DNA from 3 places in the Pseudoalteromonas sp. Xi13 genome. Region 3 is predicted to be linked to each of the others. Evidence: predicted binding sites of a transcription regulator. Region 3 holds the regulator's gene; each other region holds the start of a gene.
The links. The regulator LexA, encoded in region 3, represses DNA repair genes until DNA is damaged. The targets are predictions, from matches to a motif close to TACTGTATNNNNATACAGTA.
Positions count from the first base shown of each region.

Region 1: a site for LexA is predicted at 1,246-1,265, ahead of EJ103_RS04720 (YebG family protein). Genes of this name have one in related genera too.
Region 2: a site for LexA is predicted at 1,499-1,518, ahead of uvrD (DNA helicase II). Genes of this name have one in related genera too.

Region 1 covers NZ_CP034439.1:1,048,718-1,052,001, reverse strand. Annotated here, with positions in the region: gene dsbB (disulfide bond formation protein DsbB) at 1-356, shown strand, start outside; gene EJ103_RS04730 (DUF6170 family protein) at 358-660, shown strand; gene EJ103_RS04725 (ComEA family DNA-binding protein) at 672-968, opposite strand; gene EJ103_RS04720 (YebG family protein) at 1,314-1,628, shown strand; gene EJ103_RS04715 (M23 family metallopeptidase) at 1,767-2,930, shown strand; gene EJ103_RS04710 (polymer-forming cytoskeletal protein) at 2,920-3,284, shown strand, end outside.
Region 2 covers NZ_CP034439.1:150,465-153,748, reverse strand. Annotated here, with positions in the region: gene EJ103_RS00720 (peroxiredoxin-like family protein) at 1-436, shown strand, start outside; gene EJ103_RS00715 (YacL family protein) at 565-933, opposite strand; gene EJ103_RS00710 (hypothetical protein) at 1,047-1,271, opposite strand; gene uvrD (DNA helicase II) at 1,583-3,284, shown strand, end outside.
Region 3 covers NZ_CP034439.1:3,480,861-3,484,144, reverse strand. Annotated here, with positions in the region: gene EJ103_RS15730 (Rho termination factor N-terminal domain-containing protein) at 1-105, opposite strand, end outside; gene EJ103_RS15725 (hypothetical protein) at 334-714, shown strand; gene EJ103_RS15720 (hotdog fold thioesterase) at 725-1,165, opposite strand; gene lexA (transcriptional repressor LexA) at 1,343-1,960, shown strand; gene coxB (cytochrome c oxidase subunit II) at 2,433-3,284, shown strand, end outside.

The sequences.
Region 1 (3,284 bases), 1.2 Mb from region 3:
GGGCAGGCATTATTGGCGCAACTAAACCACAAAGTAAATTACTACGCGCTATCGCTTATTTAGTGTGGGGTGTATCAAGTGTGTGGGGTTACTTTATTGCGCGTGAGCACATTGAAATGCAAACAACCACCGATCCCTTTGCATTTAGCTGTGAGTTTGAGCCAAACTTTCCTTCATTTATGCCATTGCATGAATGGATCCCAAGCTTTTTTCAAGCCACAGGGGATTGCGGTAATATCGATTGGCAATTTGCGGGATTAAGTATGCCAGCATGGATGGAAATACTATTTGCGTTATTTACTATCACGCTTTTTGTAATTGTTACCACTCGCTTACTTACTAAAAAGACTATTTAATATGTTTACGTTTTTTACCAGTCAGCTGCCTGAACTAAAGCACCTTAAAGTGAGGCAGCGACAAGCCGTTGTTGCTATTGCGCTAAGCATGCTACCTGCCACCGATAGAGTGTTATTAAGAATAGTAAAGCTGATATTGCTCAGCCCATTGTTTTTATTATTTACTGTTTTTAAAGGGTGGGAACTCATTCCCTTTTTAATTTTAGGTGGCCTATGTTACCCGCTTTTAACAACCCCGATTGAAATAAACTTCGCTAAAAAATATTTAGCCAAAGCACTTGAGCAGTATTCACAGGGCGCTTAGCGCCCTGCCTATTATAAAGAAACTTTTCCTTCTAGTTTAGCTACAAGCTTTTTACCTATTCCTTTTACGTTAGCTAAATCGCTCAGCTGGGCAAATTCGCCATTTTCAACCCTGTAATCAACAATAGCCTGCGCTTTTTTCTTACCAATACCAGGCAACTTGGCCAGCATTTCTGAATCGGCACTATTAATATTAATAACCGGCGCTTGCGGCATTTCAACCATAGGCTTATCTTCAACAGGGTTAGCGTGGGTAAACGCGCTAAAGCTTAAAAAGCTAATAATAAGTAGCGTTAATAGATTTTTCATTTGTCATTCCTTATTTTTGTTTATACCAAAGCGTTATAGTTAAACGGCTAATTTGGCTTTAAACATGTGCTTAATTTTTATTTGAGGAAATAATGTTAAATAAGGAGCAACGCGCATCACTTACATTATTTCCAGTGCATAATCACCTAAATCCGAAAACCTAAAATGCAGCTGGTACAACAAGTGATTGCTTAACTAAAGTAAAGTTACGCTTTTTTGTCAAATTGATGACAAGCTAAAAATGCACCGAATACTTGCAATTTTACACACAAACATTTACTGTATATAAAAACAGTGACCTACGGGTCAGTAACCACATTACCACGCAATCAAGCAGGAGAGATCATGGCTGTTGTTGTTAAATATGTTGTAGAACGAAACGGAGTTGAGCGAATGACGTTTACTACTAAAAAAGAAGCGGATGCCTATGACAAAATGCTCGATATAGCAGAATCGCTTGAAGTAATGCTGGAAAAAGTAGATGTGCCACTGAGCGAGCAACAGGTTGAATCGCTTGCGCTTGAAATTGCAAAGAGTAAAGATGACTTTATGGCGGTGTTAAAAGGCGCAAAAGAGCCCACAACAAAAAGTACAGCTAAAGCTAAAAAAGCCGACAACGTAGCATCAATAAAAGATAACGACGAGCAACAAGCTAGCTAATTTGTGACTATTTTAAATAAAGGGCTGCTACTAAATAGCAGCCCTTTTTTATTAATTTTTGAACAGTTACAAATTTTTTCTGGCTTTTTAAACTGAAATTGATACATTAATCCGGTTAATAGCGAGTGTTTATGTGCCATGTCAGTATTTATTAAGTCTTTTTACCAAAAATTTTTCCCAGCCCGTCAGTTGCTTATTCGTCAAAATGGCGAAGTTAAGCATGTTGTTTTGGCGCCTTGGTTTCAGCTTTTTACAGTACTGCTTATTTTAGGCACTATTACTTGGGTCGGTATTTCTAGTTTTCGTGTTTATAGCCAAACAAATAAAATTACCGACATAGAACAAAGCCAAATTGACAAACAACAAGTGTGGCAAAAACAGGTCCAAGAACAAAAAGCACTGCACGCTAAGCAATTAGAACAACTTGCTGTACTAGAGCAAAAGCAGGCACTTTTGCAAGGTATGATTGAATCCCTCCCCGCATCTATTAGTAAAGAGACAATAAAACTAGAAGAACAACTTGAATCGCCTGTTAATCAAGACAAAGGCGAGTTTCATGAACCACTTGTAGATGAAGAGCCGAAAAACAAACACGCCAGCCTTCTAACGCCAATCACTTTTGCCGCACGTTATGAGCGCTTAAATAAATACTACGAGCATAATTTTGCGCTTATTGATGCGCAAATTAATAAACGCCATGATGCAATTTTAGCGATGTTAAAAGGCGCAGGCTTAGAGTCAGCCCTTGAACAACATTTAGCACTGGGCGCACAAACCAGTGCGCAAGGTGGCCCGTTAGATGTATTTGATGAAACTAAAATACCAGGGCAGTTTTTAGCCATTGTTGATAAGCTATTATTACTTAACAACCTTGAAAACTTTTTAACAGAGCTGCCTAACTCACTGCCCTTGCCTGCGGCTAAATACTATATTTCGAGCAACTTTGGGTTACGTAAAGATCCGATGAACAACCGCCGCGCTTTTCACAAAGGTGTTGATTTAGCCGGCTGGCATAAAACCGAAATTTTTGCCCCTGCTGATGCACGTGTATTGCGCGCAGGTAAAAATGGCGGCTATGGTAACTTTATCGAGCTAGAGCACAAAAATGGCTTGGTCACCCGTTTTGGCCACTTAAATAAAATTAAAGTGAAAAAAGGCCAAACAATTGCTAAAAATGAGGTAATTGGATTAATGGGCAGTACTGGCAGAAGTACCAGTACCCACTTACACTATGAAGTGTTACTCGATGGCAAACATGTCAATCCTCTAAAAATAACAAAGGCGCTTTCTCGTGTTCGGTAAAAAAAAGCAACCAAGTAGTCAAACTACGTTAAAAAGAGTAAATCATACCCCTTCTATTATTTCTGAAGATGTGCGCTTAACTGGCACACTTACCAGCCAAGGCGAAGTGCAGCTAGATGGCCGAATTGATGGCGATATAAAGGCAGAGCACCTGGTAATTGGCTCTACCGGCATTGTTGAAGGTGTGGTTGAAGCTAAAAGTGTCATTGTAAAAGGTAAAATTATTGGCTCACTAAACTCAAGTGAAGTGAATATTCAAAGCAGCGCTCACGTACATGGCGATGTTTTTCACGATACACTAAGTATTGATGCGGGAGCCATTATTGAAGGCAGCTTAAAACAGCGCTTTGAAAA
Region 2 (3,284 bases), 340 kb from region 3:
GGTGCTTATTATTTACCGCGGAGGTTGGTGTCCTTATTGCTCAAAGCAACTGGCTAATATACAAAAAATTGAGCAGCAACTCGCTAATTTAAACGCGCAAATTATTGCAGTATCGCCAGATAGTCCAGAAAAACTAGCCCAAAGTAAAATAAGTTCACCAAATTATTTACTGCTTTCAGATGATAGCTTAACCCTAACAAAAGCCTTAGGTTTAGCTTATTTTTTAGATGATAAAACAGCCGCTATCTATCGCAATAAGCGCGGTGTTAACTTTGTTGATGCCCAAGGCAAGGTAAACGTCGCTTTACCTGTACCGGCTGTATTTGTAATTGATAAAAGTAGCGTTGTGTATTTTCAATACGCAAACCCTAATTACAAAGTACGTTTAACAGAGGAGCTATTATTAGCTGGCGTTAAATCAATAGAAAATCAATAATCTGTAGTTATACCAATCGACTTAAATATTTAATCATTCTAGGGTGCTAAATAGAGCGCTATAAATGTCTAATAACTTTACACCATTGATATTACAAAAAAGGCCAACTAGGTTGGCCTTTTAAACGTTTAACGCGAGCCACTAAACTCAGCCCACGACTCTATTAAATCTATAAAATCTTCAAAGCCACAACCACTCACTAGGCCATTTTCTTCAAGCATTAAGTCATCATCTTGATAGGCGACTAAATCTTCGCTGTCTTGGTGTAGAGCATGGGCTTCAAATAAGGCTTCGTCTTTAGAGAGTATTAAGTCTATCTCTTGGCCTTTTAACGTTATTGGCTCGTAACTTATTTTTACCGAGCTAATAAGTGCTTGTACCATCGCGACTTTTTCTTTGCCAATTTCTTCGTTTAACCAGCGGCCAATTAGGGCATGCTCGCTGCTTATTTTAATGCGCAGCCCACTAATAGGGTCACGTATAAATTGATATTCCATAATTTTTACTTTTAAAACGCTAATACGCTAATTATACCCATAAATAGCCTTAAACACCGACCCTAAAACGCAAAATAGCGCCAATGGGCGCTATTAAATAGGTGACATAAAAGCTAACTTCGCGATCTAAAACGTGCAGCATCTATAATCGACCATAAATAAATAATAGGCACGAGTACGAAGCCTACTAATACATAAATAAGTGCGTAACTAATTATAATAGCTAGCGCAAAAAAGATAGCGGCTAAAATTCGCCCTTGTACCAATTGCCCTAAACCAGGAAAAAATATATTACACAACGCTGCAATAACATTACCGCCAGAACCTTGATCAGCCATACTCACCTCTGTAGTTAATTAATTTTAAGTTTTAGTTATTTACTTACTATCACACTTTATGCCAATTTATTAAAGCTTAAAAATCAAATAGTTAAATTACTACTAAATAACTGCTTTAGTATTTTTTACTAAATATAGGTCAATTTGATTATTTTTATTATTAATTATCGTTACTTAAGAGTACAAAAAAGCGACTAAGCGATTAGTTTTACAAGTATTTTTAGAATAGCTGTTCATAAAAACAGTATTTTATTTAGCCTAACAAAAACACCTGTTATACTGCCCTCATTATTGATTGAAAAGGCGTAACGATGGACGTTTCTGAATTACTCGATGGCTTAAATGACAAACAACGCGATGCCGTTGCAGCCCCACTACAAAACATGCTGGTATTAGCAGGTGCTGGTTCGGGTAAAACACGTGTTTTAGTTCATCGTATCGCGTGGTTAATGCAGGTTGAGCAAGCATCGCCTTATAGTATTTTTGCGGTTACCTTTACTAATAAAGCCGCTAAAGAAATGCGCACCCGTGTTGAAGAAACCCTAAAAGCCCCTGTCGGTGGCATGTGGATTGGTACATTCCATGGTCTATCACACCGTATTTTGCGCGCTCACCATCGAGAAGCAAACCTACCAGAAGCCTTTCAAATTTTAGACTCTGACGATCAACTTAGAATGATCAAGCGCTTATTAAAATCAATGAATATTGATGACAAAAAATGGCCCGCCAAACAATTTGGCTGGTACATCAGCGCTAAAAAAGATGAAGCCCTGCGTCCTAAAGATATTCAAGCCTACGATATAAACGAGCAAATGATGCTACGTGTATATGCCGCGTATCAAGAAGCGTGTGACCGTGCTGGTTTAGTTGATTTTGCAGAAATACTGCTACGTAGCTACGAAGTACTTAAAAATAATCCTACGCTACTTCGCCATTACCAGCAGCGCTTTGCCCACATGCTGGTAGACGAGTTCCAAGATACCAATACCATTCAATACGCATGGCTAAAGCTACTTGCTGGTGATACACAAAGCATTATGATTGTAGGCGACGATGACCAGAGTATTTACGGTTGGCGTGGCGCTAAAATAGAAAACATTAAACGCTTTCTAACTGATTTTGACGCCGAAACTATTCGCCTTGAGCAAAACTACCGCTCAACCGCGACCATTCTAAAAGCATCTAATGCGCTAATTAAAAATAATTCAGAGCGCATGGGTAAAAGCCTTTGGACCGATGGCAACGAAGGCGAACCTATATCAATTTATGCCGCCTTTAACGAGCTAGACGAAGCCCGCTTTGTAAGCAGCAAGCTACGCAGCTGGTTAAATGCTGGTAATGCGTTGCAAGACGCCGCTATTTTATACCGTAGTAACGCGCAATCTCGTGTACTCGAGGAAGCCATGCTTCAAGAAGGCTTAAAATACCGTATTTACGGTGGTATGCGATTCTTCGAGCGCCAAGAAATTAAAGATGCGCTATCGTACTTACGATTGGTAGGAAACCGCCAAGACGACGCCGCATTTGAGCGTGTAATTAACACCCCAGCGCGCGGTATTGGCGATAAAACACTTAGCCATATACGCGACTGTGCGCGTGCTGAGTCGCTGCCTCTTTGGTACGCCGCTAAAGCAATTGTTGAACAACAACATTTATCGGGTCGTGCGGCAAGCGCTGTTACAAAATTTGTAGAGTTGGTAGAGCACATAGAAGATAAAATTAGCGACCTTACACTGCAAGAGCAAGCCAAATACGCTATTCAAACCTCTGGCCTTATGGCTATGTATCAAGCTGAAAAAGGCGAAAAAGGCCGAGCTCGCGTAGAAAACTTAGAAGAGCTTATCAGTGCCTGCGATCAGTATGAACTCCCCGAGGAAGAAGAGTTTAGCTCACCATTACAAGGCTTTTTAGCCTACACCTCACTTGAATCTGGTGAAGGCCAAGCCGATGAACACGAAGATGCTGTGCAAATGATGACTCTTCACTCTGCTAAGGGCTTAGAGTTTCCACTTG
Region 3 (3,284 bases):
ATTGCTATTAGCAATGCGCGCGGCTTTTTGTTTGCTCATGCCTTCATCTCGAAGCGCATCGTACTGATCGTCGTTTTTAATTTGCGGGCCATGATCTGCCATAATTGTCCTCCTGAAGCGTTTAATTACACAGTGTGTGTATAACTTTCATACATAAACGGTAAAATTAAGCGTAACTAGCCTAACCCGTTTTATAAGGCAAATTAGATGCCAATGGCGTTTAAACAGGTATTTTCTATTAATAAAGCCATGTTTAGCGCTTAGTTGATTTGGTATAAAAGTAAAACTGCGTTAAAGTTTGCGATGAAACTATAAGAGGGTAAAAAGCAGACAATGTCGGAAATTCAATTTTTAAATGTAGATCTAGAGCTTGAGTCTAAACAAGATATTAGTGCCCTAGTGGCAGACTTAAAGAAAAACGCGATGGTTTTGCATTATGACAAAGACGAATATCGTCAATTGGCGCGTATTGAAGCCTCAGGTGATATAACCACGCCAGACAAAGCAATCAACCACTTATGTGAATTAATAGAGTCGTGTTCACGTAATGCGCTTAAGCAGTGGCTAAGCTGTTCGCGCAGAACGTTTGATATAGGCTTTGAGTCGGGCACGTCACCTAAGTGTTTTAACCAAGCTCTACATGCAGATACACTGCTACGTATATCTGCAATTGGCGCTGGTATGGAAATAACGATTTACCCTATCGAAAAGTAGCCATAGTTAATTATTTGCGCTCGACAACCGCTGCGGTCATTTTTGATACGCAGCAAAGCTCGCCGCGGCTATTGGTTATTTTTATTTCCCATACAGAACTGCGCTTACCAATATGAAATGCACGAGTAACGGCGGTTAAAGTGCCATTTCGAGAGGCCTTTAAGTGGCTGGCGCTAATTTCCTGTCCAACACAATAAAATTTTGTAAAGTCCACTACAAAGTTAGCGGCGTAGCTTGCTACGGTTTCAGCAAGTACCACATTTGCGCCACCATGTACCATACCAATAGGATTATGATGCTCAGGAATAGCAGGCATGGTAGCCACTAGGTAATCATCTCCTATTTCGGTTATTTCTATGCCCATGGTTTTCATCAGCGTGCCTTGGCCGTTTATTCCCTCATCTAACTGTTTGCAAAGCTCTAATGTGATGGGTTGATGCCAAATACTCATAATTACTCCTTTATATTGAAAGCAAATTTATAGCATTTTAAATACTGAACGTCTGTAATTACCTAAAATTTATCCAGGTGCGGTGTATTTAGCTATTTTAAAGCACAATTTAAATTTGCGATTTTTATTTAACTGTATATACTCACAGTTAAATGTACTGTATGGAAAACCAGTTGTATGCGACCATTAACTAAACGCCAAGCTCAAATACTCGAACTAATAAAAGTTTTTATTAAAGACACTGGTATGCCTCCTACACGTGCCGAAATTGCGCAAACACTCGGTTTTAAAAGTGCCAATGCCGCAGAAGAGCACTTAAAAGCGCTTGCCAAAAAAGGTGTTATTAAAATGAAACCAGGCGCAAGCCGTGGTATTCAATTGGTTGAAGAAGAGGAGCCTGAGCAACTAGGTCTACCATTAATAGGTAGAGTTGCAGCGGGTTCGCCTATTTTGGCGCAAGAGCATGTTGAGAGTCACTGTAAAATAGACCCACTTATGTTTAAACCAGCCGCCGACTTTTTACTGCGTGTTAACGGCATGAGTATGAAAGATATAGGTATTATGGATGGCGACTTACTTGCTGTACACCGTACTCAAACAGCAGAAAATGGCCAAGTTGTGGTTGCACGAGTAGATGAAGACGTAACCGTAAAACGCCTAGAAAAAGCAGGCCGAAAAGTATTATTACACGCCGAAAACGAAGAGTTTACGCCAATTGAAGTAGACCTTGAAAACGAGTCGTTTAATATTGAAGGGTTAGCCGTTGGCGTAATAAGAAATGCCGACTGGATGTAATTTTTAACTATTTTTAAGTAATATCTATAAATGCGCACTTTTTAGTGTGCATTTTTGTTTTAAAAACAGACCTTCCACCATCTCAAAACGCCCTAAAATTATTTAGGCTGTAAACTTTTTTTCACTCATACTTTTATCTTCCTAAGCGTGTTACATCCCTTAATTTTGCTCGTATCTTGGCTGTTAAATAACAATTTAATACGCCGTCATTTAGTCAATTTTAAAATATCACTTGATTGTTTTTTATACTAAAACTTGCTTGTTGTACGTTTTTTAGCTAATCATTAATGTGCTGGACTAACAATAACTCACAGCTTTTTAGTTATGAGAACACACAATATACACAAACCTTTTGTTGTCCTAGCGATACCAATCAAAAATAAGATTGGTAAAAAAATAAAAATAACGAATTGGCGTTTAAGCCGTATGCCTCTTCGCTTTGCATTCGCAATAGCATCAAAGGAGCCGTCACATGGGTAAACTGACCTCTACCTTGTGGCTTGTGTTGATTATGTTCCCGCAGCAAGTGCTGGCTAATAGCCAATACAATATGCGCAAGGGCGTAACCGATATAAGTAATAATGTATATCAGCTACACATGACCATATTTTTAATATGTTGTGTGATTGGGGTGATAGTGTTCGCAATAATGTTTTGGGCACTGATTCATCACCGTAAATCTAAAGGGGCAGTTCCTGCCCAATTTCATGAAAGTACCAAAGTAGAAATTCTTTGGACTGCCATTCCGTTTGTTATTTTAATTGCCATGGCAATCCCTGCCACTAAAACCCTCATTGCGATGGAAGATGCCAGTAAGGCTGACTTAACCATTAAAATTACAGGGTCACAGTGGAAGTGGCATTATGAATATATGGGCGAAGACGTAGAGTTTTACTCTATTTTATCTACCCCTCAAGACGAAATAGCCAACCTTGCTAATAAAAACCCTAATTATTTACTTGAGGTTGATAAACCTTTAGTACTGCCAATTAATCAAAAGGTGCGTTTTTTAATGACCTCTGATGATGTTATTCACTCTTGGTGGGTACCCGATTTTGCCGTTAAAAAAGATGCCAATCCGGGGTTTATCAACGAAACGTGGACCAACATCAACGAAGAAGGTATTTACCGAGGGCAGTGTGCAGAGCTGTGCGGTAAAGACCATGGTTTTATGCCCGTGGTGGTTGAAGCTAAATCGCAAGAGGACTTTAACGCATGGCTTGCAGATGCTAAGCAAGCTAAGCAAAAAGCCGCACTTGCTGATGCAGCATTGCTTGATAAAACAATTCCTAAAGAAGAGCTAATGACACTAGGTGAGCAAGTG